3 regions of the Streptomyces sp. TG1A-8 genome follow, and region 1 is predicted to be linked to each of the others. Evidence: riboswitches for the same ligand, from Rfam matches in the RefSeq annotation. Region 1 holds a riboswitch; each other region holds the start of a gene.
What was found. A riboswitch is a leader RNA that binds a small molecule or an ion and turns the genes downstream of it on or off. The one in region 1 is predicted to bind cyclic di-AMP.
Positions count from the first base shown of each region.

Region 1 (9,977 bases):
GGGACGGCCGAGCTGCTGCTGGAAGGCCTGCACGTCCGCGTCGGTGGGCTCGGTGCGCGGAGTGGGCGGCGGAGGCGTGTGCATGACTGCTTTCAGGATGGCTTTCTGTCGGTCACCGGCCGGCGGCCGGTCACTGGTCGGAGGCGTCGGACTTGTCGACCCCGTCCCAGACGTTCGCGTACCAGGGCCGCTGGGCGGCCCCGAGGTCGGCGCGGGACTGCTCGGCCGCGCCGGGGTCGATCACGACGTACCCGGTCTCCCCGGGCATCACGTAGTGCAGCCGGCGCCGGATCTGCTGCTCGGCGTAGGCGTCGTCCTGCCAGCGCGCCTTGAGGTCCCGCAGTTGCTCGACGCGCCGGCGCGCCTGCTCCTGCCGGTGCTGGAGGTCGGCGATCTCGGCGCGCTGGGAGACGTACTGGCGCATCGGGTAGGCCAGGGCGACGATCAGCGAGCACAGGACGAGCGCGAGCAGCGCGGCGCGGCCGGTGAGCCGGGAGCGGCGGGCCTGCCGTTTGGTCTGCGAGCGGTAGACCCGGGCCGCCGTCTGCTCGCCGAGGGCCCGCAGCCGTGTCGCGGTGGAGAACCGGTCCCGGTCGTTGCGGCCCTTCACTGCCATGTCCCCGCCTCCCGTTCACACGCACGTACGTCCCCGCACACGGTACGGGACCGGGTGCGGGGACGTACGGACGACTGGCTCGGCCCGCTCCCGGGTCGGGATCAGCCCTTGAAGCGCGGGAAGGCGCTGCGGCCGGCGTACACCGCCGCGTCGTCGAGGATCTCCTCGATGCGCAGCAGCTGGTTGTACTTGGCGACGCGCTCGGAGCGGGCCGGGGCGCCGGTCTTGATCTGGCCGCAGTTGGTGGCGACGGCCAGGTCGGCGATGGTGACGTCCTCGGTCTCGCCGGAGCGGTGGGACATCATGCACTTGTAGCCGCTGCGCTGGGCCAGCTCCACGGCGTCCAGGGTCTCGGTCAGCGAGCCGATCTGGTTGACCTTGACCAGCAGGGCGTTGGCGGCGCCCTCCTCGATGCCCTTGGCGAGGCGCTCGGGGTTGGTGACGAACAGGTCGTCGCCGACCAGCTGGACCTTGTCGCCGAGCCTGGCGGTGATGGTCTTCCAGCCGTCCCAGTCGTCCTCGAACAGCGGGTCCTCGATGGAGACCAGCGGGTACGCCTCGACCAGCTCGGCGTAGTACTCGGTCATCTCCTCGGCGGTGCGGTTCCTGCCCTCGAAGACGTAGGAGCCGTCCTTGTAGAACTCGGACGCGGCGACGTCCAGGGCGAGCGCGATCTGCTCGCCGGGGGTGTAGCCGGCCTCCTTGACGGCCTCGAGGATGAGGTCGAGGGCCTCGCGGTTGGAGCCGAGGTTGGGGGCGAAGCCGCCCTCGTCGCCGAGGCCGGTGGACAGGCCCTTGCTCTTCAGCACCTTCTTGAGGGTGTGGTAGACCTCGGCGCCCCAGCGCAGGGCCTCGGAGAAGGACTCCGCGCCGATCGGGGCGATCATGAACTCCTGGATGTCCACGTTGGAGTCGGCGTGCGAGCCGCCGTTCAGGATGTTCATCATCGGCACCGGCAGCAGGTGCGCGTTCGGGCCGCCCAGGTAGCGGAACAGCGGCAGGTCGCTGGCCTCGGAGGCGGCGTGGGCGACGGCGAGGGAGACGCCCAGGATCGCGTTGGCGCCGAGGGAGCCCTTGTTGTCGGTGGCGTCCAGGTCGAACATGGCCTGGTCGATCAGGCGCTGCTCGGTGGCGTCGTAGCCGACCAGCTCGGGGCCGATCTGCTCGATGACGGCCAGGACGGCCTTCTCGACGCCCTTGCCCTGGTAGCGGTTGGAGTCACCGTCGCGGAGCTCGATGGCCTCGAAGGCACCGGTGGAGGCGCCGGAGGGGACGGCGGCACGACCCGTGCTGCCGTCGTCGAGGCCGACCTCGACCTCGACCGTGGGGTTGCCTCGGGAGTCCAGGATTTCCCGGGCTACGACGACGTCGATGGACGGCACGAGCATCTCCTTCGTGGATGTGACGCTGGTTGTGCGGGGCTGGTGTGCCTTGCGACTAGAGCCTAACCGTCCCGGGGGCGTCGGCCGGCGACCGACCGTCCCGTGGACATGCCGACGGTACCTTTTGTTTTGGCCCGAAACAAAGGGGTGCCCGGAAGGACCGGAGAAGTCGGGACGGGCCGGAGGCGGGGAAGGGGGAGCCCGGGGCGGGCGCGGCGCGCGGGGGGCGGGCGGAAAAAGCCCCGCCCCGGCGCGTCCGGGAAGGACGCGCCGGGGCGGGAGGCCGGCGGGGCGGGGCCCTCACGAGGGGTTCGGCGTGCGGACCCGTGCCGCGGGGGCGGTGAGGCCGCCGTGGGCGCCGGATGTCACTTCAGGTGCAGCTGCTGGCCCGGGTAGATGAGGTTGGCGTCCTCGACGATGCCCTTGTTCAGCTCGAACAGCTTCTTCCAGCCGCCCGCGACGCCGCGCTTCTGGGCGATGGTGCTGAGGGTGTCGCCCGCGACGACCTTGTACTCGCCGTCGCCCTTCTTGACCTTCTCGCCGGTCGGGGTGGTGACGGTCCTGCTCGCGGCCGGACGCTCCGCGGAGCGGGAGGCGGCCTGCTGGTCGCCGGAGCGGGCGGCGGTGCTGCCACCGCTGTTCGACGTGGAGCCGCCCGAGGTGCCCGCCGAGCTGCCGGAGGTGCCCGCCGAGCTGCCGGTCGGGGCGGAGTTGCCGGTCGGGGCGGAACCGCCGTAGGCGGCGCCGGACAGGCCCGTGCCGCAGACCGGCCAGGCACCCTTGCCCTGCGCGGCGAGGACCTTCTCGGCGACGGCGATCTGCTGCGCCTTGGAGGCCCTGTCGGCGGTGGCGGCGTACTGCGTGCCGCCGTAGGCGGCCCAGGTGGAGGCGGAGAACTGCAGGCCGCCGTAGTAGCCGTTGCCGGTGTTGATGGACCAGTTGCCGCCGGACTCGCACCGGGCGACCGTGTCCCACTCGGAGGCGGTGGCGGCGGAGGCGTTGCCGGCCGCCATCAGCGGGGCGGCGACGGCGGCGCCGGTGACACCGGCGAGCGCGACGGCGCGGACGGCCTTGGACGGACGGCGGTGCTTGCCCTTGCCGGAAAACAGCATGGATGGATCCCCTCACCGACGCCTGCGAGGTGAGCTGTCGGGTTCGGGCCGGTTGAGTTGCCCGGCCACCCTCCTGCGGGAGGGTGGCTTTACCCCTAGCCGGGTCCGGCCGAACTGCCGGTCCTGGCGCTTACCTTGGGTCCCCCGCTCCTGCCTGCGGCGCATGACGCGACGACTGTTCCCGGGCGACCGCTGGCAGGATTCGGCGTTGCGGTCGCCGGGGCCCGTGGTGACGAGCGATCACGACCGTAGACACGGGACCGGCGAAATTTCAAAGACGATCAGGGCTTCTGAGACTCATCCCACACTTTCGCCAAAACGGACATGGGTCGCGAAACGGGACGTCAACTCCCGCTACTTTCCGCCTGTTTCCGCCCTTACTTCCAGGGTCTGACCGGCGGAGATGTGGTTCGGGTCGGCGCCGACGGCCTTCTCGTTCGCGGCGTAGAGCGCGTGCCATCCGCCGTCGAGGCCGAGGGAGTCGGCGATGGAGGCGAGGGTGTCACCCCGCCGGACCGTGTAGGTGTCCGCACCCCGGGAGGCGTGACGGCCGGAGGGCGCGGCACTTTGACCGTTTGTCACTTTTTCGTCCGCACTGCCGCCGCGGTGGCGTCCGCCATTGTCGAGGGAGCCGGTGTCGAGGGAGCCGGTGTCGACCAGGCTCCAGGAACCGCCGCTCTGCCAGGAATCGTCCGGATCGCCGGTCGCGGAGCCGGTGGTGGTGGGGCCACCGCTCCCCCCGCCCTCCGGTCCGGCGGATGCGGACGTGTCCGACTTGGCGGCATCGCCGGCCCCGTCCGCTTTGCCTGCCTTGCCGGTCTCGTGGCCGTCCGTCCCCGAACGCGAACCCGGGGCCGGGGCCGGGGTGTCGGCCGCGCCCGAGGAGGGGCCGGAGCCGGCCGAGGGCGTCGCGTCCGGTGGGCCGGACGGGTCCGATCCGCCGGCGGGGCCCGGGGAGTCGGTGGGCCCGGCGGAGTCGCCGGACCCGGGCGCGTCGTCCGTGCCCGGGTCCGCCGCGCCGGAGCCGTCGACGCCGGTGTCGACGTCCACGGAGCCCGAGTCGGAGGTCAGCCCGGAGAGCAGGGCGCAGGTCGCCCAGGGCGTGGTGCCCCGGTCGGCCAGGATCTTCTCGGCGACGGCGATCTGCTGCGAGCGGCTGGCCTGGTCGGCGCTGGAGGCGTACCGGGTGCCGCCGTGGGCCTCCCAGTCCTCCTGGGAGATCTGCAGGCCGCCGTAGTAGCCGTTGCCCGTGTCGGCGCTCCAGGAGCCGCCGCTTTCGCACTCGGCGACCTTGTCCCACGTGGTGCCGTCGGCCGCGCTGGCGCTCGCGGCGCCGAGGAGCGGGATGGCGATGGCCGAGCCGGTCACTCCGGCCGCGACGAGGAGGGCCGGAGCCTGGCGGGGGCGACGGTGACGGCCGTTCCCGGAGAGCATGCGGAAGCCTTTCGTGCGACAGCGGGGTCCGCGCGGCGGATGGGGCTCGGCGCCGCGCTGAGGGGTGAACGTATCGGCAGGCGATCACTTGTCACAAGTTCATGCCGCACAGATCACATGAAGATCACGAAGTTGAATACCTGTCACCTTCGCGCGGGGGACGTGAGGTTCGGGTCTGCCGTGCAGGTGGGGGACGGTGCGTTCACGGGTCGGGCGGGCTCGGTGGCGGTGGGCTCAGGCGGTGGGCTCAGGTGCTCGGCGTGAACTCCACGGGGAGTGTGCGCAGGCCGCGCATGATGAGTCCGCCGCGCCAGCGCAGTTCGGCCGGGTCCGCCGCGAGCCGCAGGTCGGGCAGGCGGGTCAGGAGGGTGGCGAGCGCGGTCTGGCCCTCCAGCCGGGCGAGCGGGGCGCCGAGGCAGTAGTGGATGCCGTGGCCGTAGCCGAGGTGCTGGTTGTCGCGCCGGGCGAGGTCCAGCACGTCCGGGTCCGCGAACCGCTCCGGGTCCCGGTCGGCGGCGGCGAGGACGACGAGCACCGGGTCCCCGGCGGCGATGTCCTGTCCGCCGAGGGTGAGCGGCCGGGTGGCGAACCGCCAGGTGGCCAGCTCCACCGGGCCGTCGTAGCGGAGCAGTTCCTCCACGCCGGTCTCCAGCAGGTCCCGGTCGCCCGCGGCCAGGGACCGCTGCAGCCGGTGGCGCTGCCCGGGGTGGGTGAGCAGGGCGTAGGTGCCGTTGCCGATGAGGTTGACGGTGGTCTCGAAACCGGCGAAGAGGAGGATGAAGGCCATGGCGGCGGCCTCGTTCTCGGTGAGGTGCTCGCCGTGGTCGGAGGCGCGGATGAGGCCGGAGATCAGGTCCTCGCCCGGGGTGGGCTCGGCGGGCAGCGCCGCCCGCTTGCGGTGGATGAGGTCGGCGAGGTAGCCCCGCATCCTCTTGACCGACCGCGCGACCCCGCCGCGCGGTCCTCCCCCGTGCCGGATCATCATGCCCGCCCAGTCCCGGAAGTCGTCCTGGTCCTCGCGCGGGACGCCGAGCAGGTCGCAGACGGCGTGGATGGGGAGCGGGAAGGCGAACTCGTGGATGAGGTCGGCGGAGCCGGTCCGCGCGAACCGGTCGATGAGCAGATCGGTCAGCTCCTGCACGCGGGGCGCGAACTCGGCGACCCGGCGGGGCGTGAACGCCTTGCTCACCAGCCGGCGCAGGCGGGTGTGGTCCGGCGGGTCGATGTTCAGCAGGTGCGTCATCAGCTCGGCCTTGCGCTCGCCGGGGATGCCGGTCCTGCCCCTGGCGTGCGCGGGCTCGTCGTGGTGCGCGGGGTCCTTGCTCAGCCGCTGGTCGGCGAGGGCCTGCCGGGCGTCGCCGTACCGGGTGACCAGCCATGCCTCGACCCCGCTGGGCAGCCGCGTCCGGTGCACCGGGGCGTGCTCCCTCAGCCAGGCGTAGGCGGGGTAGGGGTTGGCGGCGAACTCCCAGGTGAACAGGGCGGGGGCGGAGTCGTCGGCCGTCGGGGGGTGGGGCTGGTCGGTCACCCCCCGACGGTATCGGGCCCGCCGCGGCGCGCCTCACGGGGACCGGGGCCGGCGGACACCGCGCTCCGGCGCTCCGGGGCGTCCCGCACCGTGGCTGTGCGGGACGCCCCGCGTTCCGTTGCGGTCCGCCGCGCCCTTCGAGGAGTCGGCCGGCTCCGTGTCGCGGTGCCGCTCCCGCCGCTCCGCCGCGGTGCCCCTCCTTAACTACTGCGCGGCCGCCGTGCCGTCCTTTCCTTCCGCCTCCACCGCCCGTATCGCGTCCCGGTAGACCCGGGCCGCCGCCCGCAGGGCCGCCTCCGGGTCCACACCCTCCGCCTCGGCCCGCGCCGCCAGGGCCAGCAGTTCGTAGCCGATGCCCTCGCCCCGCGGGAGCGGGACGTCCAGGCCGGCCGTGCGGGCGCGGAAGGCGAGCTTGGCGGTGAGGGCGAGTCCGGGCTGGCCGAGGGGGACGCCTTCGGTGACCGAGCCGCGCCGCTTCTCCTCGGCCTTGGTCCGCAGCCAGTGCTCCTTGACGTCCTCCGGCGTCTCGGCCCTCTCGTCGCCGAAGACGTGCGGGTGGCGGTGGACCAGCTTGGCGACGATGCCGCCGGCCACGTCGTCGACGGAGAACGGCGCCTCAGGGTCCTCCTCGGCGATGCGGGAGTGGAAGACGACCTGGAGCAGGACGTCGCCCAGCTCCTCCCGCAGTTCGTCGCGGTCGCCGGCCTCGATCGCCTCGACGAGTTCGTACGCCTCCTCGATGCCGTACTTCGCCAGTCCCCGGTGGGTCTGCCGGGATGACCAGGGGCACTCGGCACGGATGCGGTCCATGACCTGGACCAGGTCCAGGAGGCGGGCGCCGGGCAGGTCGTAGGAGGCCGGCAGCAGTTCCAGATCCGGCATCCGCACGCGGCCGGAGCCGGCCAGGCGGGCCAGGCCGTCGGTGAGGGCGGGCTCGCCCTCACCCGTGGCCACGACCACCACCGTGCGCCCGCCCGCGCAGGCGTCGACCAGCTCCCGCGCGGTGGGCGACGCCTCGCGGACGGCGGCCCCGGCCTCCCGCAGATACGGCAGCTGCGGATGCGCGCCGTCCGCGCACAGCACGGCGTCGGCCGCGCGCAGCGCCTGCCAGGCGGGCCAGGACAGCAGGCCGGGTGCGACGCGGTGGCTGGTGGTGAGCAGGACGATGCGGCCGGGACCGGCCTCGGGGACGGCGGCTTCGGGGCTGGTTGCGTTCACCGTCCGAACGTAACCCACGGCGCGGACGGACGGGATCGGTTGTCCACAGGGGCGGGGATGCCGTATGACCGTATGACCGGCACCGTGCCAGCCTGCCCCCGCCCTGCCCGCGGCCCGTCCGCTACGCCGGCTGCTGCGCTCCCGTCGCCGTGACCTCCCGCACCCACGGTGTCTTCGCGTCCACGCGGCTGCTCTTCTGCACGTCCCAGGAGCCGTAGCGCGGGTTCAGGTCGACGTGGAGTTCGCCGGAGGCCTTGGACAGGGCCTTCCAGAACGCGGGCTGGGTGGTGTCGGTGCCGAGCTTCGTGGCGAGCTTCTGCGCCTCCAGCTGGAGGCGCAGGTTGTCCTCCAGGCGCCCGGGTGCGATGCCGTACTTCTGCAGCCAGGCCGTCTCCAGCCCCTTGGCGCCGCCGGCCTGCTGCTCCAGACCGGTGCGCATCTGCTGGACCTCCTTGCGGGTGACCGTGACGCCCTCGTCGCGCGCGGCGCGGTGCAGCACCCGGTCCAGGACCATGTTGTGCAGGGTGTCGCGGGTCAGGCTGCCGGTGGAGGCGAGGACCTGCTGGTACTGGGTGTCGTCGGCCACCGCGGCCCGCTGCGCCCGGCGCACCTCGTTCACCCGGTTCTCCAGCTCGGAGACCGTAATCCGCTGGCCGCCGACGACGGCCGCGGCGCCGGGGTGCGCGTCGTTCCCGCAGGCGGTGAGGAGGGGGGCCGCTGCGGCGATCGCGGCGGTGAGGACGAACGCGGTGCTACGGCGGCGGTGCAAGGGGACCTCCTGAGGAGATTGTGCGGCGGTGCACAAAGTCTTGCGATGATCGATGGTAGGCAGCGGCCCGGCTCTGGCCAACCCATTCGACCAACGATTCAGCACGACTTCGGGCACCGCCGCGTCACCCCGGCGACGACGGCCGCGCCGGCCACCGCCCACGTGACGTGCCCGCGCTTCCCGGACCACCGGTGTCCGGCCGTGGACCCCGCCCCTGGTCCGTCCTGCCCGGCGGAACGAGGCGCAACGTGTCCGGCGTGTGTCCGCCGCCGGGGAACTCCGGCCGCCAGGGCCACGGGAACGGCCCGGTGAACGCCAAGGACCCGGCGCCACGGCCCTAGCCGCGCACCTGCCCCAGCCAGTGCAGGGTGCGGCGGACCTCCTCGGCCAGCGGGTGGCCGGGGCCGTGCAGGCGCTCGACGTCCATCACCAGGCGCGCGAGCGTGTCGTGCGCGGCCGGCCGGTCACCGAGGGCGAGCAGCAGGTGGCCGATGCGGCGGCGCACGTCGTGGGCGAGCTGCGGGTCACCGGAGACGTACTGGTTCTCGTAGTACGGCAGCAGCGCCCGGTACTCGGCGAGCGCCGCCGCCGGTTCGCCGAGCTGCTCCAGGCACTGGGCGGCCTCGTAGCGGTGGCGCAGGGACTGCGGGTCGGCCTGGCCGGCCTCGGCGGCGCGCTCGTCGGCGAGGCGGCGCAGTTCGGGCAGTGCGCGCCGGTACTGGCCGTCGTCCAGGAGGGTCGCCGCGTACTGCTTGCGCAGGGTGCGCACGACCGGGGAGTGCTCGCCGTGCCGGTCGGCCGCGACCGGCAGGATCGCGCCGAGGATGTCCACGGCCTGGGTGATCCGGCCCTCCCCGAGCAGCCGCTTGACCTCGTCCACGGCCGCGGCGACGTCGGGCTTGCCGGCCCCGGGCGGCACCGGCGCGACCGGGGCGGGCTGCGGCGCGGGGGTCCGGGCGCGGTCCGGCCAGGGGGCGTGCGGGCGCAGGAAGGGGCGCGTGGGGTCCAGGGGGGCACCCGTGGGCATGCCGCGCGCGGGCAGCAGCAGCGCCAGGTGCTCGTACACCTCCTGCGCGGAGGCCGGACGGTGCTGCGGGTCCTTGGCGAGCAGGCGCAGCACCAGCCCTTCGAGGGCCTCGGGCACCTCGGGGCGGACGCGGCGCACGGGCAGCGGCGGTTCGTACAGGTGCCGGTGCAGCACGCCGAGCGCCGTGGAACCGGCGAACGGCACGTCACCGCTGAGCAGTTCGTGCAGCAGGACACCGAGCGCGTACAGGTCGGTGTACGGGCCGACGGCGCCGCCCATCGCCTGCTCGGGCGCCATGTAGGCGGGCGAGCCGATGGGGGATCCGGTGTGGGTGAGCCGGGTGGTGTCGGAGTCCATCACGGAGGCCACGCCCAGGTCGAGGACGGTGAGGGTGCCGTCCTGCTTCACCATGACGTTGCGCGGCTTGAGGTCGCGGTGGACGATCGGCACGGCGTGCACGGCGCTCAGCACGGCGCACAGTTGAGCGGCGACCGCGACCGCCCACTGCCACGGGTACGGGTCGTGCTCGGCGAGGTGGTCGGAGAGGTCGGCGCCGTCGACGTACTGCATGACGAGGAACAGCTCCTCGCCCTCGCTGCCCGCGTCGTGCACCGTGACCAGGCCGGGGTGGTCGACCTGGGCGGTCACCCGGCACTCGCGCACGAAGCGGCGGCGCAGTTCGTCCGCCTCCTGCCCGGCCACCTTGTCCGGGCGCAGCAGCTTCACCGCCACCCGCCGGTCGAGCCGCTGGTCGTACGCCGTCCAGACCTGGCCCATGCCGCCCTGGCCGATGAGCGTGGACAGCTCGTAACGGGCGGCGACGACACGTCCCGTCGCCACGCTCACCTTCCGCCCTCGTGACCGGCGTCCCGCCTGCCGTCGTGCTGCCCG
Region 1 is NZ_JASTLB010000001.1:4,275,921-4,285,897, reverse strand. Features, by position in the region: gene QQY24_RS18800 (DUF501 domain-containing protein) at 1-84, opposite strand, end outside; gene QQY24_RS18795 (septum formation initiator family protein) at 131-616, opposite strand; gene eno (phosphopyruvate hydratase) at 718-1,998, opposite strand; gene QQY24_RS18785 (transglycosylase family protein) at 2,364-3,110, opposite strand; cyclic di-AMP (ydaO/yuaA leader) riboswitch at 3,115-3,282, opposite strand; gene QQY24_RS18780 (transglycosylase family protein) at 3,465-4,544, opposite strand; gene QQY24_RS18775 (cytochrome P450) at 4,792-6,072, opposite strand; gene QQY24_RS18770 (nucleoside triphosphate pyrophosphohydrolase) at 6,277-7,290, opposite strand; gene QQY24_RS18765 (SurA N-terminal domain-containing protein) at 7,412-8,059, opposite strand; gene QQY24_RS18760 (serine/threonine-protein kinase) at 8,397-9,890, opposite strand; gene QQY24_RS18755 (hypothetical protein) at 9,929-9,977, opposite strand, start outside.

Region 2 (9,977 bases), 1.4 Mb from region 1:
TCGCCGGCCTGTTCATGGCCAACGGCCTCGGCGCCCTGCTGTACGCGGCCTTCTGGTTCTTCGTGCCCCTCGGTGTCGGCGGTGTCGGCGACCACAGGCCGTCCTCGCTGGTGGGCACCGAAACCGCGCCGGACGGCCGCCGCAGACTCGTGGCCCGCAAGCCGGACAAGGGCCAGATGCTCGCCCTGCTCCTCATGGTCGTCGTGTCCATGGTGTTCGTGGGCAGCGTCAACCCGGGCGGCGCTGCCAAGGCGTACCTGCTGCCCGCCGTCCTCGTCGCGGCCGGTGTCGCCCTGGTCTGGCGCCAAGCGGACAACGCCCGCCGGGCCCGCTGGGTCGAGGTCGGCAGCAGGCGCCGCACCCTCACCCTGCTGCGGGCGGGCGTCGGCGTCCTGCTCGTCACGGCCGGCGTCTCCGCCATCTTCGTCATGGAGGGCTCGGCCGCCCACCTGGGCGCCGTCCTCCAGGCCGCGCTCGCCGTCCTCGTCGGCGTCACCCTGCTCGCCGGCCCCTACCTGGTCCGGATGACCCAGGACCTGTCCGAGGAGCGCCTGATGCGCATCCGCGCCCAGGAACGCGCCGAGGTCGCCGCCCACGTCCACGACTCCGTGCTGCACACCCTCACCCTGATCCAGCGCAACGCCGACAACGCGAACGAGGTGCGCCGCCTGGCCCGGGCCCAGGAGCGCGACCTGCGCACCTGGCTCTACAAGCCGGAGGGCACCGGCAAGGACGAGGCCGACGAGCCGGACACGGTCGCCGAGGCGGTGCGCCGCAACGCCGCCGAGGTGGAGGACAAGCACGGTGTGCCCATCGAGGTCGTCGTGGTCGGCGACTGCCCGCTCGACGAGAGGACCGCGGCGCAGATGCAGGCCGCGCGCGAAGCGATGGTGAACGCCGCCAAGTACGGTGGCCAGGGCGGCGCCGTACAGGTCTACGCCGAGGTCGAGGGAAGGACGGTCTTCGTGTCCGTCCGCGACCGCGGCCCGGGCTTCGACCCCGACTCGATACCCGCCGACCGCATGGGCGTCAGAGAATCGATCATCGGCCGGATGGAGCGCAACGGCGGCACGGCCCGCCTGCGGGCGGTGCCGGACGGGGGCACGGAGGTCGAACTGGAGATGGAGAGGGCGGAGAGGACGTCATGAGCGACGCGACCGAGGCGAACGGCACTGCGGCGCCGGCGGAGGCGGCCGGGTCCGGACCCACCGCCGGTGACGGCGCGGGTGGGCGCCATGTGCGCGTGGTGCTCGTCGACGACCACCGCATGTTCCGCACCGGCGTCCAGGCCGAGATCGGGCAGACCGCGCAGACCGGCGTCGAGGTGGTCGGCGAGGCCGCGGACGTCGACCAGGCGGTCACGGTCATCACCGCGACCCGCCCCGAGGTGGTCCTCCTCGACGTCCACCTGCCGGGCGGCGGCGGGGTCGAGGTCCTGCGCAGGTGCGCCGCGTTGACGACGGACGCCCAGCGGCCCGTGCGTTTCCTCGCGCTGTCCGTGTCCGACGCGGCGGAGGACGTGATCGGCGTGATCCGCGGCGGTGCCCGAGGCTACGTCACCAAGACCATCACCGGTGCCGACCTGGTCGACTCCGTCTTCCGGGTCCAGGAGGGGGACGCCGTCTTCTCCCCGCGCCTGGCCGGGTTCGTCCTGGACGCCTTCGCCTCCACCGACGCCCCGCCGGTCGACGAGGACCTGGACCGGCTCACCCAGCGCGAACGTGAGGTGCTGCGCCTGATCGCCCGTGGCTACGCCTACAAGGAGATCGCCAAGCAGCTGTACATCTCGGTGAAGACGGTCGAGTCCCACGTCTCGGCGGTCCTGCGCAAGCTGCAGCTGTCCAATCGCCACGAGCTGACCCGCTGGGCCACGGCCCGCCGGCTGGTCTGACAGGCCCGGGGGGCCACCCTCACACCACCCGCGTGGCTCCCGCGAACGGCAGCTCGTCGACCGGGGCCAGCCGCACCGGCGCCGACGGGTTCGGGGCGTGGATCATCCGGCCGTCGCCGACGTAGAGGCCGACGTGGCTGACGCCGGAATAGAAGAACACCAGGTCGCCCGGCCGCAGCCGGGAGCGGGGCACGCGGCGGCCCGCGTTGATCTGGGCGTAGGTGGTGCGGGGCAGGGAGATCCCGGCGGAGCGGTAGGCGGCCTGGACCAGGCCCGAGCAGTCGAAGGCGTCCGGGCCGGTCGCGCCCCACACGTAGGGGCTGCCGAGCTTCCGGTAGGCGTAGGCGACGGCCTCGGCGGCGCGGACCCCCAGGGCGGCGGACTCCGGCGGCGCCGGGGCGGGACGGGCGTCCGGGACCGAGCGCGAGGCGCGTCCCGGTACGGAGCCGCCGGTGACCCGGGCCCGCTGCGGGGGCGTGAGCCGGTCCAGCAGCCGGTGCGCCTCGGCGAGCTTGCCGGTGACGGTCTCCTTCCGCCGTTTCAACTCGGCCTGCCGCGACCGCAGCGAGGCCAGCTGGACGCGGGCGGCGCCGCGCAACTGCTCGATCTCCCGCAATCGTGCGCGCACCCGGGACACGGTCCCGGCCTGCCGGTCACCGGCCCGCTCCGCGAACGCGGCACCGTCGAGGTACCGGTCGGGATCGCTGGACAGCGCGAGCTGCCAGGCCGGGTCGATGCCGCCGTCGCGGTACTGCGCCGCGGCGAACGACCCCAGTGCGGCCCGGGCCGTGTTGAGCTCGTCCTGCTTGCGGGCGGTCTCGTCCCGCAGGGAGTCCAGCCGGTCCCGGGCCGCCCGCGCCTTCTCCCGGGCCCCGTCGTACTTCTCGGCGGCGGCCTCCGCCTCCCGGTACAACTGGTCCACCCGCGTCCTCACCTGTGCCGGCGTCAGCTGCGGCTCGGCGTGTCCCGTCCCGTCGAAACCCGTTGCGGTGGCCGCGCCCGCCAGGGCGATGGTCGCGGCCGTGCGGGCGGCGTGACCGCCGAGCAAGCGTTGCCGGGGTTTGCGGTGCGCTGCCACCTGGACCGTCACGTCCCTTCCGTAGGACTCGTAGGACCGAGCGGTCGGTGCGTCCGACGGCGGCCCGCACGGGGAGCGCGCCGGACACCTCCCGGCCGGGGAGACCGACGGCCGCCCCTGGTCAGGACGGTGATCAGGAGCCGGTCACCCGGGTGAGGACGCTAGGGCCAACGGTGACGGCTTGGTAACGCACTGTGCGGAACTGCCCATGACGGGCGGAGTCGTGACCGGCCGTGGTCGGTTCACCGATCTCCCATGACCGCCTTCACGCAGCGTGGTGATCGAAGTGGGGCAAGCGGGACGCGCGGGAGCCCTGGGGTGCTATGGAACACACGCGGGCGCGACCGGCGGGCGCCTCGGCCGGGCCCGGTGACGGGAAGCCGGGAGGCCCCTGATTAGGCTCCGGCCCATGGACGTACTCATCCATCTCTTCGTCGGCCTGCACATCATCGGCATCGCCGCGCTGCTCGGCGGTTTCCTCACCCAGATGAAGGCGATGGGCCGGGGCACGGCCCGCTTCGTCCCCGCCATGCTGCACGGCGCGTTCACCATGCTGGCCACCGGCGTGGTCCTGGTCGGTCTCAACGAGGCCGACGACCACCACGTCAACACCGTCAAGATCGGCCTCAAGCTGGCCCTGCTGATCGTCGTCCTGGGGCTGGTCTACGTGAAGCGCGACGAGGAGGACGTGGACAAGGGGCTCTTCGGGCTGGTCGGCCTGCTGACCACGGCGAACATCTTCATCGCCGTGCTGTGGACGTGACGCCCGGCGCCCCCCTGCCGCCCTGGCCGGCCCCCGCGCGGGCCGCGCGCACCGCGGCGACGACGGCCACCAGCCACGCCGCCACCGCCACCCACACCAGCGCCCGCCCCGGCCCCGTCAGCCAGGGCGCGTCCACGGCGGCCGCGACGGACAGCACCGCCGCCGCGGTCGCCCCCGTCGCGAACACCGTCGCCCACCGCCGCACGTCGTGGCGCAGCCGGGGCAGCGCCACCTCGGCGGCCAGCAGGACGAGGTAGCAGGCCAGGTCCAGGACGAGCAGCGTGATGGTCATGTCGCGCAGTGTGCCGCGGTCGTCGTCGTTCCACAGGGGCAGGCGCGCGCTGTCGGCCAGGAGCAGTTCGGCCCCCGCCAGCGCCGAGATGCCGAGCGCCCCGCCGGCGAACCAGTGGTCCCCGGCCCCGTGCAGCACCTGGCGCGGCTCGAAGCGCGTCAGGGCGAGGCCGTAGAACACCAGGCCCAGCCAGAACAGCGCCAGCGCGGCGTGCGCGAGCCACGCCAGTGCCTCGCTCGCGGCCAGGACGGCCGCCAGCACCGCGAGCCCCTGTGCGGCCACACAGCACAGGAACACCGTCCCGGGCATGCGCCGCCCCCGGTTCCGTGGGGCGAGCAGGAGCAGCACGGGCCAGAGCAGCGCCGCCAGCGCCAGCAGCGCCTCCGCCGGGGTCTGCCGGCCGAGCGCCGAGATCCGGGTGCCGAGCACCGCCGTGGCGGCGACGGCGGTGAGCGCACCCGGGCCGCGCGCCTGCGCCGCCCACCGGTGCCGCTGTCCCACCAGCCGTACGGCGAACCCGGCACCGAGCCCCGCCCAGACGACGCAGGCGACCCCCAGGAGGATCCGGGACGGCGTCTCGTCACCGCTCATGTGCAGGCCCACCGACACGATGCCGGTCGCCATCACCGCGGTCCCGGCCGCCGGCCGGCGCCGGGCCCACCACGCACGCAGACCTGAGATGCCGGGCATGCGCCCGATGGTAGGGAGCCGCGCGGTCCGTCCGGGGGAGGGCACGCGCGCGGGGGCCCGAACAGCGCACCGCGCGCGGGACGGCGGGCGCGGGACGGGTCAGGCCGGTCGCACGACGCTGTGGACGGGCGTTTCGCCGCCGTGGTGGACCGGTTCCTCGCAGACGTACGCGCCGGGCCCCGGTGCGTGGACCATCATGCCCCCGCCCAGGTAGAGACCGACGTGGTGCGCGCCGCCGAAGAAGACCAGGTCACCGGGTCGCGCCTCGGCGACCGTGACCGCCGTGCCCGCGCGGGCCTGGCCGGCCGCGGTGCGCGGCAGGGCCACGCCGGCGGCCTTCCAGGCGGCCTGGGTGAGGCCGGAGCAGTCGTAGGAACCGGGCCCGGCGGCACCCCAGACGTACGGTTTGCCGATCTGTGCGCGGGCGAAGGCGACGGCCTTGCCGGCCGGGAGGTCGGTCGGGAGGTCGGCCGGGGCGGCGGACGGCGTGATGCCGCGGGCGGACCGGCCCGGCGGCGGTGCCGTGCCCCGGGCCGCCTCCCGGGCGAGCAGTGCGCGCGCGGACGCCAGCTTTCGCTGGGCGGCGGCCTTGGCCGTCTTCGGACCGTTCGGCGCCTCGGCCGGCGCCACGACGGGTGTCGCACGGGTCCTGGCGGTCTCCTGGCGCCTGCGCACGGTCGAGGCCAGCCGGTCCATCACCCGGCTCTGGTCGAAGTAGTCCCGCGGGCCGTCCGGGAGCCGGACCCCCTCGCGCGGGACGTCGGCGCGCTCGCGCGGCCGGCCGGTCCGCGCCCCGGCCGCCTCCTGCGGTTCGGCCGCCGACTCGGCCCGCCGGTAGAAGTCCTCGATCTTCCTCTCGATCTCCTCCCGGCTCGGCCGGCCGTCGGGAGCGGGCGCCGCCTCGGCCGCGTGCGACAGCACGGCCACGGAGGTGAAGGCGGCGGTGGCCAGGGCGGGGCTGGTGCGGACGACTGCTCCGCGCGTCCCGCCGGGGCGCGGCTTGCGGTGCGACGCCAAGGGAGGCGACTCCTTCCATGTGCCGCCTACCGGGTTAGCTGTCGGGTTCGGGCGGGTGGTTCGGAAGGGTTGCCCTACGGCGTCGTCCCGGGTGGGAGTCGGCCGATTCACCCCAGGATCGGTGGGTCCCCGGCTCCGGTCGCCGCACAGGGGCGCACCGGACTCGGCGGAGGCCGCGCGGCCCGGCGACGTTCGCCGGAAGGGGTCGTGCGACCTGAGGGAAACTTAGCCAACTCGTGTGACTCCTGTGAAGGTTGGCGCACGAAATGTCCGATACATTTTCGTGACCTGTGAGCGGGCGGGCCTCCGCGACGGGACGCCCGCGCAGCGTGAGCGGCGGACCGGTGCGTGCCGAAGCGGTCATCGCCGCCCCGGGGGACCGGTCGTGCCCCCGGGGCGGCGACCGGTTGTCCGCGGGGCGCCCTAGACTCGGAGAGCGATGAGCAGCCTCTTTGACGACAGCTTCCTGGCGGACCTCCGAGCCCCTCGCGGGCACGAGGAGGAGCCCCCGCCGCCGCCCGAGGACGATCACGTTCCGGAGTCGCTTCCGGACGACCTGTTCGGCGGGAAGTTCGACGTGCCGCCGGAGCGGGACACCCACTACCGCGACGGCGCCCCGCGCCCCGCGATCGACGCCGCCGCCCTCCTGGAGGGGCTGAACGAGAACCAGCGCGCCGCGGTCGTCCACGCCGGCTCCCCCTGCTCATCGTCGCCGGCGCCGGCTCCGGCAAGACCCGCGTGCTCACCCACCGCATCGCCCACCTGCTCGCCGAGCGGCACGTGCACCCGGGCCAGGTCCTCGCGATCACCTTCACCAACAAGGCCGCGGGCGAGATGAAGGAGCGCGTCGAGCAGCTCGTCGGCCCGCGCGCGCACGCGATGTGGGTCATGACCTTCCACAGCGCGTGCGTGCGCATCCTGCGCCGGGAGTCCAGGAAGCTCGGGTTCACCTCCTCGTTCTCGATCTACGACGCCGCCGACAGCAAGCGCCTGATGGCCCTGGTCTGCCGCGACCTGGAGCTCGACCCCAAGCGCTACCCGCCCAAGTCCTTCAGCGCCAAGATCAGCAACCTGAAGAACGAGCTGATCGACGAGGAGGACTTCGCCGCCCGGGCCACCGACGGCTTCGAGAAGGCCCTCGCCCAGGCCTACGCGCTGTACCAGTCACGCCTGCGCGAGGCGAACGCGCTCGACTTCGACGACCTGATCATGACGACGGTCAACCTGCTGCGCGCCTTCCCGGACGTCGCCGAGCACTACCGCCGCCGCTTCCGGCACGTCCTGGTGGACGAGTACCAGGACACCAACCACGCCCAGTACGCACTCGTGCGCGAACTGGTCGGCACCGGCGAGCACGCCGGGGACGCCCCGCCCCACGCGGACGACCTCCCGCCCGCCGAGCTGTGCGTGGTCGGTGACGCGGACCAGTCGATCTACGCCTTCCGGGGCGCGACGATCCGTAACATCCTCCAGTTCGAGGAGGACTACCCGGACGCGACGACGATCCTGCTGGAGCAGAACTACCGCTCCACGCAGACCATCCTGTCCGCCGCCAACGCGGTCATCGAGCGCAACGAGTCCCGCCGCCCGAAGAACCTGTGGACCAACGCCGGCCAGGGCGCGCGCATCACCGGTTACGTGGCGGACACCGAGCACGACGAGGCGCAGTTCGTCGCGGACGAGATAGACCGCCTGGTCGACGCGGGCCGGGCCAAGGCCGGCGACGTCGCCGTCTTCTACCGCACCAACGCCCAGTCCCGCGTCTTCGAAGAGGTCTTCATCCGCGTCGGCCTGCCCTACAAGGTCGTCGGCGGCGTCCGCTTCTACGAGCGCAAGGAGGTCCGGGACGTCCTGGCCTACCTGCGCGTCCTCGCCAACCCCGAGGACTCGGTGCCGCTGCGCCGCATCCTCAACGTCCCCAAGCGGGGCATCGGCGAGCGCGCCGAGGCGATGGTCGACGCCCTCGCCCAGCGGGAGAGGATCAGCTTCCCGCAGGCGCTGAAGCGCGTGGACGAGGCGTACGGCATGGCCGCGCGGTCCACCAACGCGGTCAAGCGGTTCAACACGCTGATGGAGGACCTGCGTACGATCGTGGAGTCCGGCGCCGGACCCGCGACCGTCCTCGAAGCGGTGCTCGAACGCACCGGTTACCTGGCCGAACTGCAGGCCTCCACCGACCCGCAGGACGAGACCCGCATCGAGAACCTGCAGGAACTGGCGGCTGTGGCCCTGGAGTTCGAGCAGGAGCGCGGCGAGGGCGAGCAGGGGACGCTGGCCGACTTCCTGGAGCAGGTCGCCCTGGTCGCCGACTCCGACCAGATCCCGGACGAGGAGGACGGCAGCGGCGTCATCACGCTGATGACCCTGCACACCGCCAAGGGCCTGGAGTTCCCGGTCGTCTTCCTGACCGGCATGGAGGACGGCGTCTTCCCGCACATGCGGGCCCTCGGCCAGACCAAGGAACTGGAGGAGGAGCGGCGCCTGGCCTACGTCGGCATCACGCGCGCCCGGGAGCGGCTGTACCTCACGCGCTCCACGCTGCGCAGTGCCTGGGGCCAGCCGTCGTACAACCCGCCCTCCCGCTTCCTGGAGGAGATCCCGCCCGCCCATGTGGACTGGAAGCGGACGGGGGCGACCGCGCCGATGCCCTCCGGTCCCGCCGCCGGGGTCGCGGCCTCGCTGTCCTCGACCCGCTCCCGCTCCGCGGTCTCGGGCGCGTCCGGGTTCGCCACCCGGCGCGCGGGGGAGAAGCCGGTGGTCGCCCTGGCCGTCGGGGACCGCGTCACCCACGACCAGTTCGGACTCGGCACGGTCGTCGCGGTGAAGGGCACGGGTGCGAACGCGGAGGCGACGGTCGACTTCGGCGACGACAAGCCCAAGCGGCTGCTGCTGCGGTACGCGCCGGTGGAGAAGCTGTAGGCACGGGTGGGTCCCGCCGTCCGGGCGGGACCCCCACCCCACCCGGTGCGCGACGGGTCTCAGGAAGGATCCAGGCCGTGGCTGCGCAGCCAGGGCAGCGGGTCTATGGCCGATCCGCCCGCCGGGCGCACCTCGAAGTGCAGGTGCGGGCCCGTGGAGTTGCCGGAGTTGCCGGAGTAGGCGATCGGCTCGCCGGCCTTGACGATCGTCCCGGAGGGTACCCGGTAGTTGGACAGGTGGCAGTACCAGGTCTGCGTGCCGTCCTTCGCCGTCACGATCATCATGTTGCCGTAGGCGCTGTTCCACTTCGTGGTGACGGTGCCGTCGGTGGCGGCCATGACCGTGGTGCCGTAGGAGACCGGGAAGTCGATGCCCGTGTGCACGGACATCCAGTTCACCCCGGCCTGCCCGAAGTAGGCGCTGAGCCCGTGCTGCGCGACCGGCAGCGCGAACTTCGGTCGCAGCCGCTCCTTGAGCGCGGCCTCCGCGGCGGCCTTCTTCTTCTCCAGCTCCTGCTGCACCTCGAGGTCGATGCGTTCCTGCGTACGGCTGGCCCGGTCGGCGAAGTCGTCGGCGCCGGCGGAGAGCGTCCTGAGCTGGGTGTCCAACTGGCTGTTGGCCACGGACGGCTGCACCGCGTGCGCGTCCGACGCGGAGGCGGTGGTCTCCTGGGCGCCGTCGGTCAGGGCGCCGACGGAGGCGGCGGCGATTCCGGCGACCCCCATCACACAGGCCGAGGGCACGGCGATGGTCAGCAGCGCGGAGCGCTTGGGAGGCGTGCGGCGCCGGGACCGTGCCGCCCCGCGCGAGCCGACGCGGGCGGCCGGGACCGGGACGCCCTCCTCCTGCCCGTCGAGCAACTCCGGTACGACGGGCAGCTCGCCGGTGGCGGCCGGCCCGCTTTCCCCGTCGGGCGTTTCGGAGGAGGTGTCGAAGGGGCCGAAGGGCGCGCCCTCGTGCGGCACCTGCTCGAAGACGCTCGTCGCCGACTCGTCCCCGACCTGCTCGAGCGTGGCCGTGGTCTGCTGGTCGAACGGCTCGGCGTGCTGTTCGTGCGCCACGGCCGCGCCGTCGGTGTTCCACTGCGTGGCGTCGTAGGCGCCCGTGTCGAGGGTCTGGGTGCCCCACTCCCACTGCTGGGTGGGGTCGGCGCCGGCGTCGCCGGGCTGGAGCCAGGCGTTCGCGTCCCACTGGCCGGTGGTGTCGTTCCCGGTGGTCTGTGCGGGGATCGTCCAGGCGGTGGTGTCGTACCCGCCGGTGGCGTAGGAGGTGTGGTGTTGGGCCGCGTACGGGTCGGGGTGCGGGCTCCGGTCGGTGTCGGTCCGCC
Region 2 is NZ_JASTLB010000001.1:2,868,866-2,878,842, reverse strand. Features, by position in the region: gene QQY24_RS12200 (ATP-binding protein) at 1-1,148, shown strand, start outside; gene QQY24_RS12195 (response regulator transcription factor) at 1,145-1,891, shown strand; gene QQY24_RS12190 (NlpC/P60 family protein) at 1,911-2,969, opposite strand; gene QQY24_RS12185 (hypothetical protein) at 3,379-3,732, shown strand; gene QQY24_RS12180 (hypothetical protein) at 3,710-4,714, opposite strand; gene QQY24_RS12175 (C40 family peptidase) at 4,814-5,731, opposite strand; cyclic di-AMP (ydaO/yuaA leader) riboswitch at 5,740-5,910, opposite strand; partial or broken gene pcrA (DNA helicase PcrA) at 6,171-8,650, shown strand; gene QQY24_RS12165 (M23 family metallopeptidase) at 8,710-9,977, opposite strand, start outside.
Region 2: it holds a riboswitch for cyclic di-AMP, as region 1 does, so the genes downstream of both, QQY24_RS12175 (C40 family peptidase) here and QQY24_RS18785 (transglycosylase family protein) in region 1, are expected to answer to the same signal.

Region 3 (9,977 bases), 1.3 Mb from region 1:
TCCGCCCCGACTACCTGGCCCTGTCCCTGCTCGGCGAGCGCTGGCCGGACGTGCCGCGCATCGCGCTCACGGCGACGGCCACCCGCGCCACCCACGAGGAGATCACCCAGCGGCTGCACATGCCGGCGGCCCGCCACTTCGTGGCCAGCTTCGACCGGCCGAACATCCAGTACCGGATCGTGCCCAAGGCCGACCCGAAGAAGCAGCTCCTCGCCTTCCTGCGGGAGGAGCACGCGGGCGACGCCGGCATCGTGTACTGCCTCTCCCGCAACTCGGTGGACCGGACGGCGGAGTTCCTCAGTGCCAACGGCATCGAGGCGGTGCCGTACCACGCGGGGCTGGACGCGGGCGCCCGCGCCGCCCACCAGGCCCGGTTCCTGCGCGAGGACGGCCTGGTCGTGGTGGCGACCATCGCCTTCGGCATGGGCATCGACAAGCCGGACGTGCGCTTCGTCGCCCACCTGGACCTGCCCAAGTCGATCGAGGGCTACTACCAGGAGACGGGACGGGCGGGCCGGGACGGGCTGCCCTCCACCGCCTGGATGGCGTACGGCCTGAACGACGTCATCCAGCAGCGCAAGCTGATCCAGTCCGGCGAGGGCGACGAGGCGTTCCGCCGCCGGGCCGCCGCCCACCTGGACGCGATGCTCGCCCTGTGCGAGACCGCCCGGTGCCGGCGCGGCCAGCTCCTGGCCTACTTCGGTCAGGAGCCCCCCGCCGCGGGGTGCGGCAACTGCGACACCTGCCTCACCCCGCCCGAGACGTGGGACGGCACGGTCGCGGCGCAGAAGGTGCTGTCGACGGTGGTGCGGCTGCAGCGGGAGCGCGGGCAGAAGTTCGGCGCCGTGCAGATCGTCGACATCCTGCTCGGCAAGCGCACCGGCAAGGTGATCCAGTTCGACCACGACCAGCTGTCCGTCTTCGGTATCGGCCAGGACCTCACGGAGGGCGAGTGGCGCGGCGTCATCCGGCAGCTGCTGGCCCAGGGACTGCTCGCGGTGGAGGGGGAGTACGGCACGCTGACGCTCACCGAGGCGAGCGGCGCGGTGCTGCGGCGGGAGCGGGAGGTGCCGCTGCGCAAGGAGCCCAAGAAGCCGGCCACCTCCCGGCCGGGTGCGGGTGCCGCCGCGGGCCGGGGCGAGCGCAGGGCCAAGGCCGCCGCGGTCGAGCTGCCCGAGGAACTGCTCCCGGTCTTCGAGGCCCTGCGCGCCTGGCGCGCCGAGCAGGCCCGGGAGCAGGGCGTCCCGGCGTACGTCATCTTCCACGACGCCACGCTGCGGGAGATCGTCGCCCGCCGGCCCGGGTCGGTGCGGGAACTGGGCACGATCGGCGGAGTCGGCGAGAAGAAGCTGGCGACCTACGGGGAAGGGGTGCTCGCGGTGCTCGACTCCCTGGCCGGCGCCGGCCCCGCCCCCGACGGCTCCCTGGCCGGCGCGGGCGGCGGTTCCCCGGAGGACGACCGGCCCGAGCAGGCCGAGGAGCCCGAGCCGGACGACTGGACGTAGGACGGGCGGCGCCGCGGGGCGCGGGGACCGGGGTGCGGGTCCCGCGGGGGGCTTCCGGCGCGGGCGCCGCGCCGTTCCCCGGCGGTCAGGAGAGCGCCGTCAGCCCCGGGGCGAAGGTGATCAGCAACGGAAGCAGCGGGACCAGCGCGGCCACCGTCGTCGTCAGCGCCCGGTGCCGGCGCAGCAGCCGCGGGGGCGGCTCCAGCAGGCGGTCCACGCGTTCGCCGAGGAGGCGGCGGCTGGACGCGCAGGACAGGACACCGCGGTGCTGGTTCAGCTCGATCAGGGCGAGGGCGGTGGTGACGTGGCCGCAGCGGCGGGACGCGGTGTCGTCGGCGGCCAGCTCGACCAGGCGGTGCGTCTGGTCGCAGAAGTGGGCGAACAGCGGGACGCGCGGGAAGCCCGTGGCGAGCGCCGTGGACAGGTGCAGCAGCCAGTCGTGGTGGGCGCGGGCGTGGCCGCGCTCGTGGGTGAGCACGGCGTCCAACTGGTGTCCGGTCAGGCGCTGCAGGGCACCCGTGGTGACGACCAGCTGGGGCGGGTGGCCCGGCATCCACCACGCGTCGGGGTAGTCGTCCTCCAGCACCAGCATGGGGCCGCGCGCCGGGGGCAGGCCCGCGGGCAGGTCGGGGGCGCGCTCGCGCAGGTGCGCCCGGGCCCGGCCGCGGTGCCGGCGGGCCTCGGCGAGTTCCCGGGCGAGCATCGCCGTCGTCCAGGCCGCCCCGCCGGCCAGCAGCAGGGTGAGGGCGACGGACCAGAGCGGGGCGGCCGAGAGGTCGTACGCGGCGGTGACGGCCGGCGGCGCGGGAGCGAACACGCGGTCGCGGACGGTGTGGAAGACGGCCGCCGCGCCCAGGACCAGCGCGGTCAGACAGCACAGCAGCACCGTGGCGACCAGGCACTGCCACACCCACAACGCCACCACGGGGTCCCGCTCGGGCCAGGCGGCCCGGGTCAGCGCGCGCGGCGCCGGTACGGCGGCCGTCAGGGCGACGACGCTCAGCAGGAGCAGGCAGACGGTCATGCCGGGGCTCCGGTTCCTGTCGGAAAGGGGTGCGGGTGCCGGAACATGCGCCGGGGCGCATCGGGTGGTGCGTGTTCCCCGTCAGTATGACGCGGACGGGCGGCGCGAGTCAGGTGCCGGCACGGATCCGGCCGCTCCTTCCCGGCGCGTCCGGCGCCGTCCCGCGGGTGCGCCCGCCCCGGTGCGCGGTGCCGCCCCGGTGTCCGTGTCCGTGCCGCCGACCGCCCTGCCGCGGCGGTGGGTTCGCCCCGGCGGCCGGCGGGCGCCGGCTCAGCCGGCCACGATGCGCCCGGTGACCTCCCCGAGGCCGACCCGGCCGCCGTCCGGCCCCGGGGCCCAGGCCGACAGGGTCACGACGTCGCCGTCCTCCAGGAAGGTCCGTTCGCCGCCCGGGAGGCCGAGCGGTTCCCGGCCGTTCCAGGTCAGCTCCAGCAGCGAGCCGCGCTGGTGCTCCGCCGGACCGCTCACCGTGCCCGAGCCGTACAGGTCGCCGGTGCGCAGCGACGCCCCGTTCACCGTCATGTGGGCGAGCTGCTGGGCGGCGGTCCAGTACATGGTGGCGAACGGCGGCTCGGACACCACGTGGCCGTTGAGCACGACGGAGATCCGCAGGTCGTAGCCGCCGGGTTCGATCCCGGGGGCCGAGTCGTCCAGGTAGGGCAGCAGCGGGTGGGTGCGCTCGGGAGGCGCCACGCGCGCGTGCTCCAGCGCGTCCAGCGGGGTGATCCACGCCGACACCGACGTGGCGAAGGACTTGCCGAGGAACGGGCCGAGGGGGACGTACTCCCAGGACTGGATGTCCCGCGCCGACCAGTCGTTCAGCAGGCAGAGCCCGAAGACGTGCTCCTCGAAGTCGCCGAGGGCGACCGGCCTGCCCGGCGCGGAGGGCACGCCCACCACGAAGCCGACCTCGGCCTCGATGTCCAGCCGGACCGACGGGCCGAAGACGGGCGCCGGGTCGTCCGGGCCCTTGCGCTGCCCGGACGGCCGTATGACGTCCGTGCCGGACACCACCACCGTGCCGGCGCGCCCGTGGTAGCCGATCGGCAGGTGCTTCCAGTTCGGGGTCAGCGAGTCCTCGGCGTGCGGACGGAAGATCCGGCCGACGTTGCGGGCGTGGTTCTCGGAGGCGTAGAAGTCGACGTAGTCGGCCACCTCGAACGGCAGGTGCAGGGTGACCTGCGACAGCGGGTGGAAGAGTGGCTCGATGGTCTCGCGGTGCGCGGGCACCGTGACCCACGCGGTCAGGGCGCGCCGCACGTCCGACCAGGCCGTGCGGCCGGCGGCCAGCAGCCGGGTGAGGGTGGGCCGGGCGAGCAGGGAGGCGTACGGCGAGCCGAGTGCGGCGGCCGCGGCGCCCGCGTCCAGGACGTGGTTGCCGAGCCGGACGCCGACCCTGCGCCCGGTGTTGCCGGCGGGCGAGAACACGCCGTAGGGGAGGTTGTGCGGACCGAAGGGGTCGCCCTCGGGGACGTCGAAGGGGGGCATGGGGTGCTGCCTCACTCTCATCCGGGCCATGCATGGCACTGCGTTCCATGTGGTTGCGCCACACGTTACGGGTGTGCCGCACGTCCCACGCAGTGCCGTCCGGGGTGAGCGGGCGATGTCCACGGGGTCCGCGACGCCCCCGAGCGGCCCTGCCCGGGCGCCCGTTCCGGCCGGCGTCCTTGGAGGACGTGCGAGGGCGTGCGGAAGCGTGCGAGGACGTGCGAGGGCACGGCCGGGGCCGCCGCCGGGTCCCGGCCCGCGGTGCGGGGGCCGCCGCCGGGATCCGGCGCGTGCCGCGGGATGAGTCGGCGGGGCGGCGCGTCCGTATTCTCTGATCATGGCCGCACTTCCCGCATTCACCCTGATCGCCACCGACCTGGACGGGACGCTGCTGCGCGGCGACGACACGGTCTCCGACCGGTCGCTGGCCGCGCTCGCGCGGGCGGCGCGGGCCGGCGCCCGGCACCTGGTGGTGACGGGCCGCCCGGCCCCCCGGGTGCGGCCCCTGCTGGCCGACCTCGGCTGCACGGGGCTCGCGGTGTGCGCGCAGGGGGCGCAGGTCTACGACGCCGGCGCCGGCCGTCTGCTGTGGTCGGTCGGGCTGGACCGGGAGTCGGCCGAGACCGCGCTCGGCAAGATCGAGGCCGAGGTGGGCCAGGTGTACGCGGCCGTCGACCAGGACGGCGTGGAGGGGCGCACCCTGATCGAACCCGGGTACCTGATGCCCCACCCGGCCCTGCCCGCCGTCCGGGTCGGCCGGCGCGAGGACCTGTGGCGCGAGCCCATCAGCAAGGTGTTGCTGCGCCACCCCGCGCTGACCGACGACGAGCTGGCGGCGGCCGCCCGCTCGGCGGTGGGTCCGCTGGCGACGGTCACCATGTCGGGGCCGGGGACCGTGGAGCTGCAGCCGAGCGGTGTCACCAAGGCGACCGGCCTGGCGCTGGCGGCGGACCACCTGGGCGTCGCCGCCGGGCGGGCCCTCGCCTTCGGGGACATGCCCAACGACATCCCCATGTTCGGCTGGGCCGGGTACGGCGTGGCCATGGCCGGCGCCCATCCCGAGCTGAAGGCCGTCGCGGACGAGGTCACCGCCTCGAACGAGGACGACGGCGTCGCCGTCGTCCTCGAGAGGCTGTTCCCGGCCGGTTGACCGGGACGGCGGCGGGCCCGCCGGGGGCGCCGGTCAGTACGCGCCGTACACGTTGTCGATCGACCCGTAGCGCGCGGCCGCGTAGTTGCAGGCCGCGGTGATGTTGGCGACCGGGTCGTAGGGGTCGAACGCGGTGCCGGGCACGTGGTAGGCGGCGAAGGTCGGGTCGATGACCTGCAGCAGTCCCTTGGACGGGGTGCCCGCGGCGGCGTTGGAGTCCCAGCCGTTGACGGCGAGCGGGTTGCCCGAGGACTCGCGCATGACGTTGCGGTAGATGCCGTTGTAGGTGCCCGGGATGCCGCGCTGGGCCATGATCGCGAGCGACTCGCGGATCCAGCCGTCGAGGTTGTTCGGGTACCCGGCGGGGGTGGTGGCGGCCGCGGCGGCCGTGGTGGTGGCCGCGGAGGCGTCGGCCGCGCCGACGAGCGGGAGCGTGAGGACGGCGGCACCGGCGCCGAGGACGGCGATCCGGCGGACGAGGCGGTTGGTGCGGACGCGGCGGTACCGGGGGGCAGCAGACATGGGGATGTTCCTCTCCGTCGCCTGCGAGGTGAGCTGTCGGGTTCGGGCGGGGAGGTGCCCGGCCGCGCGGCCGTGGCCGCGCGGCTTCACCCCGAGCCGTCCCGGGACGGCGTGTGCGTCCGGTCCGGCGGCTTGCCTGGGTCCCCCGCTCCTGCCGTACGAATGGGTTCTCGACGGGTGGTGCCAGGCGCGGCAGGATTCGGCGTCCGCCTGACAGGGCGGGAACGTATGCGAGAGCACATGTCGGGAACAAGCACCGGATTCACGGAACATGCCGGTCGACACCGGTCCGGGGGATATGGGGCACTTGATCCTTTGCGGTCGCCGTGCCCCAACTGGCCGTCGCGGCAAGGCGAAGGGGCCGTGAGGGGCGATCGGTGCGCCACGGCCCGCACGTGACCCACTTCACGAAATGGCGAATTATGCCAAATCGGATATGGGTGATTTGTGATTGCGGCCCACCGGAACGGAAGGACTGGCCGGATCCGACCCCTCCGTACGGGCGGGGAATAGGGCGGAAAGATATGTCCTCATATCACCCGATCGGAAATATAACGGTCACGACCGATACCGCCCGGGCTGGACCGGTGGGCGCTATCGGTGATCGAAACGGGACCGGATACGCTGAGTTGAGTGAAGGCAGCGACCTATCGACAAACCGTGTAACCGCCAGCAGACACCAGCAGACAGGAGACCCCTCGTGACCGTCGTCGGGCCGTTCGGGCTGAGCGTGCGGGACCAGGCCCTCGAAGCCGATGTCCAGGCCGGATTGACGGCTGTCGAGGAAGGCCTGCTCGAGGCCACCAAGAGCGAGGTCCCGTTCATCACGGAGGCCGCGCAGCACCTCGTGCGGGCCGGGGGAAGCGGTTCCGGCCACTGCTCGTGATGCTCGCCGCGCAGTTCGGCGACCCGTACGCGCCGGGTGTCGTGCCGTCCGCCGTCGTCGTGGAGCTGACCCACCTGGCCACCCTGTACCACGACGACGTCATGGACGAGGCGTCCGTGCGGCGCGGCGTGGAGAGCGCCAACACACGCTGGGGCAACTCCGTCGCCGTCCTCACCGGGGACTTCCTGTTCGCCCGCGCCTCCCAGATCCTCGCCGACCTCGGCCCCGAGGCCGTGCGGGTGCAGGCCCTGGCGTTCGAGCGGCTGGTCACCGGGCAGATCCTGGAGACCGCGGGCCCCTCGGACGGCCGTGACCCGGTCGAGCACTACCTGGACGTGCTCGGCGGCAAGACCGGCTCCCTGGTGGCGGTGTCGTGCCGGTTCGGCGCGATGATGTCCGGCGCCCGCGAGACGGTCGTCGACGTCCTCACCCAGTACGGCGAACGGCTCGGGGTCGCCTTCCAGCTCGCGGACGACGTCCTCGACATCGCCTCCGACTCGCACGAGTCCGGCAAGACCCCCGGGACCGACCTGCGCGAGGGCATCCCGACGCTGCCCGTGCTCCGGCTGCGCGAACGCGCGGCCCGGCTGGGGCTGCCCGAGGACCTCGCCCTGTGCGAACTGCTCGACTCCGACCTCAGCGACGACGGCCGGCACACCGAGGCGCTGGTCGCGCTGCGCGCCCACCCCGCGCTGGAGCAGGCCCGCCGGGACACCGTCCGCTACGCGGAGGAGGCGCGGTCCGCGCTGGCCCCGCTGCCGGAGTGCGACGCCAAGGCGGCGCTGCTCGAACTGTGCGACGCGGTGGTCCACCGTGCCGGCTGAGCCAGCGCCCGGACACCGGCCGGACGGTGCCGTCCCGCCCGACCCCTACGGGTCGGGGGAGGCGCGGCCGCCGGGTGTCATACCCCAGGCGTACGCGGAGTTGGCTCCGAGGTCTGACGCTTTCTCACGGCCGGTTTGGTGAGATGGAAACCACGGAAATCACCACTCCTCACCGATTCGGGTGAGAATGGCGGCTCAAGTGGACCAGAGTGAGGGCAGCCGCCGCCGACGACGGAGGTAGGGCAACACATGGCACCGTACGAATCCGGTGACGCAACGGGCACCGCACGGCACGACGAGGACCTGCGCCCCGGACGCCGCAGGGCCGCCCGGTACGTCGTCCCCGTGGCGGTGGTGGGGGTGGCGGCGGCCACGATCGGCCTGGTGCCGGCGCTCGCCGACTCGGGCGACCCCGACCTGCCGTCGATCACCGCGCAGCAGCTGATCCGGAAGATCGCCGCGTCGGACGTGCAGCGGCTGTCCGGCACGGTGAAGATCGACACCGATCTCGGCCTGCCGGACCTCGGCGGCCTGGGGAGCGGCCTGGCCTCCGGGGCGGCCCGGGGCGGCGACGGCTCCTTTGCGGACCCGCGGGCCAAGCTCACCGAGCTGGCCTCCGGCACGCACACCCTGCACGTGGCCGCCGACGGCCCGGACCGCCAGAAGGTCTCGCTGCTGGAGCGCGGCGCCGAGTACAGCCTCGTCCACGACGGCAAGGACGTGTGGGGCTACGACAGCAAGAGCAACGAGGTCTACCACGCCGCCGCCGGCTTTGGCGCGAAGCGCGGCGCCGAGCCGCCGGCCACCCCGGAGGACTTCGCCGGCGAGGCGCTGAAGTCGGTCGACGCCACCACGTCCGTGACCGTCGACGGCACCGCGCACGTCGCCGGACGCGACGCGTACAAGCTGCTGATCAAGCCCCGGCAGTCCGGCAGCACGGTCGGCGCGATCAGCATCGCCGTGGACGCGAGGACGGGCCTGCCGCTGAAGTTCACGCTGACCCCGGCGGGCGGCGGCGCCGCCGTGCTCGACGCGGGCTTCACCCAGGTCTCCTTCGCCCGGCCGGCCGCCTCCACCTTCGACTTCACCCCGCCCCGGGGCGCGAAGGTCACCGAGGGGGAGGGCGGGCACGGCACGGACGGCAAGGCGTCCGGGCGCGGCTCCGCGTCCGGCGGGGAGTTCGTCGGGGGACTGGACGGGCTCGACGTCCTCGGCAAGGGCTGGACCTCCGTCGCCACCTTCGACACCGGTGCCGGGGGCGGCCTGCCCACCGGCTCCCGGGGCGGCGACCTCGGCGGCTTCCTCGGCTCGCTCGGCGACCAGGTCTCGGGGAAGTTCGGCAAGGGCACCGTCTTCTCCACCCGGCTGGTCAACGCCCTGATCACCGACGACGGCACGGTGTACGCCGGTGCGGTGACCAAGGAGACACTGGTCAAGGCGGCGAACGAAGGGAACTGACCCTTCGCGGGCACGACGGATCGAGGGCAGGCCGATGGACGGAGTGCCGGACACCGGGCGGAACCCGGGGAACCCCGCGGAGCGGAACCCGGGGAACCCCGCGGAGCGGGACCCGGGGGACGCGCCGGCACCCGTCATCGCCACGCGCGGCCTCACCAAGCGCTACCGCGGCGGACAGCTCGCCGTGGACGGTCTCGACCTGACCGTCCCGGCGGGCAGCGTCTTCGGCTTCCTCGGTCCCAACGGTTCCGGCAAGGCCACGACCATCCGCATGCTGATGGGCCTGATCGAGCCGACTTCCGGCGCGGCCCGCGTCCTGGGCCGGCCCATGCCCCGGTCCGCCCGCACCGTCCTCCCGCGGGTCGGCGCGCTCATCGAGGGCCCCGCCCCCTACGGCTTCCTCTCCGGCCGGGACAACCTGCTGCGCTACGACGCCGCCGACCCGACCGCCGACCCGCGCACCCGGCGCGCCCGCGTCGCCGCCGCGCTGGACCGGGTGGGCCTCACGGCGGCCGCCGGGAAGAAGGCGCGGGCGTACTCGCTCGGCATGAAGCAGCGCCTCGGGCTGGCCGCCGCGCTGCTCCGGCCGCGCAGCCTGCTCGTCCTGGACGAGCCCACCAACGGCCTGGACCCGCAGGGCATGCGGGAGATCCGCGGCCTGGTCCGGGAACTGGCCTGCGACGGCACGACCGTCTTCCTCTCCTCCCACCTCCTCGACGAGATCGAGCAGGTGTGCACCCACGCGGCCGTGATGGCCCGGGGCAGACTGATCACGCAGGGCGCGGTGGCCGACCTGGCGGCCGGCGCGCGCGGCCGGCTGGCGGTGACCACCCCGGACGCCGGCGAGGCGGCCCGGGTGCTCAAGGAACAGGGCGCCGCGGACGTCACCGTCGACGGCGACCGGGTGACCGGCGAACCGCCCGGGCGGGACCTCGCCGACGTGAACGCGGCCCTGGTCGCGGCGGGCGTCCGGGTCCGGGGCTTCACCCTCGAACGGGCCTCCCTGGAGGACGCGTTCGTGGCACTGACGGGGGAGGGCTTCGATGTCGCGGGCTGAGACGCCACCGGCCGCCGGGACTTCGCCGTCCGGCCGTCCGCCGGCACCGACCGCCCGCCGGCC
Region 3 is NZ_JASTLB010000001.1:3,018,173-3,028,149, reverse strand. Features, by position in the region: gene recQ (DNA helicase RecQ) at 1-1,505, shown strand, start outside; gene QQY24_RS12960 (M56 family metallopeptidase) at 1,591-2,529, opposite strand; gene fahA (fumarylacetoacetase) at 2,800-4,017, opposite strand; gene QQY24_RS12950 (HAD family hydrolase) at 4,355-5,167, shown strand; gene QQY24_RS12945 (transglycosylase SLT domain-containing protein) at 5,201-5,689, opposite strand; cyclic di-AMP (ydaO/yuaA leader) riboswitch at 5,693-5,875, opposite strand; partial or broken gene QQY24_RS12940 (polyprenyl synthetase family protein) at 6,390-7,399, shown strand; gene QQY24_RS12935 (DUF2092 domain-containing protein) at 7,649-8,857, shown strand; gene QQY24_RS12930 (ABC transporter ATP-binding protein) at 8,892-9,914, shown strand; gene QQY24_RS12925 (ABC transporter permease) at 9,901-9,977, shown strand, end outside.
Region 3: it holds a riboswitch for cyclic di-AMP, as region 1 does, so the genes downstream of both, QQY24_RS12945 (transglycosylase SLT domain-containing protein) here and QQY24_RS18785 (transglycosylase family protein) in region 1, are expected to answer to the same signal.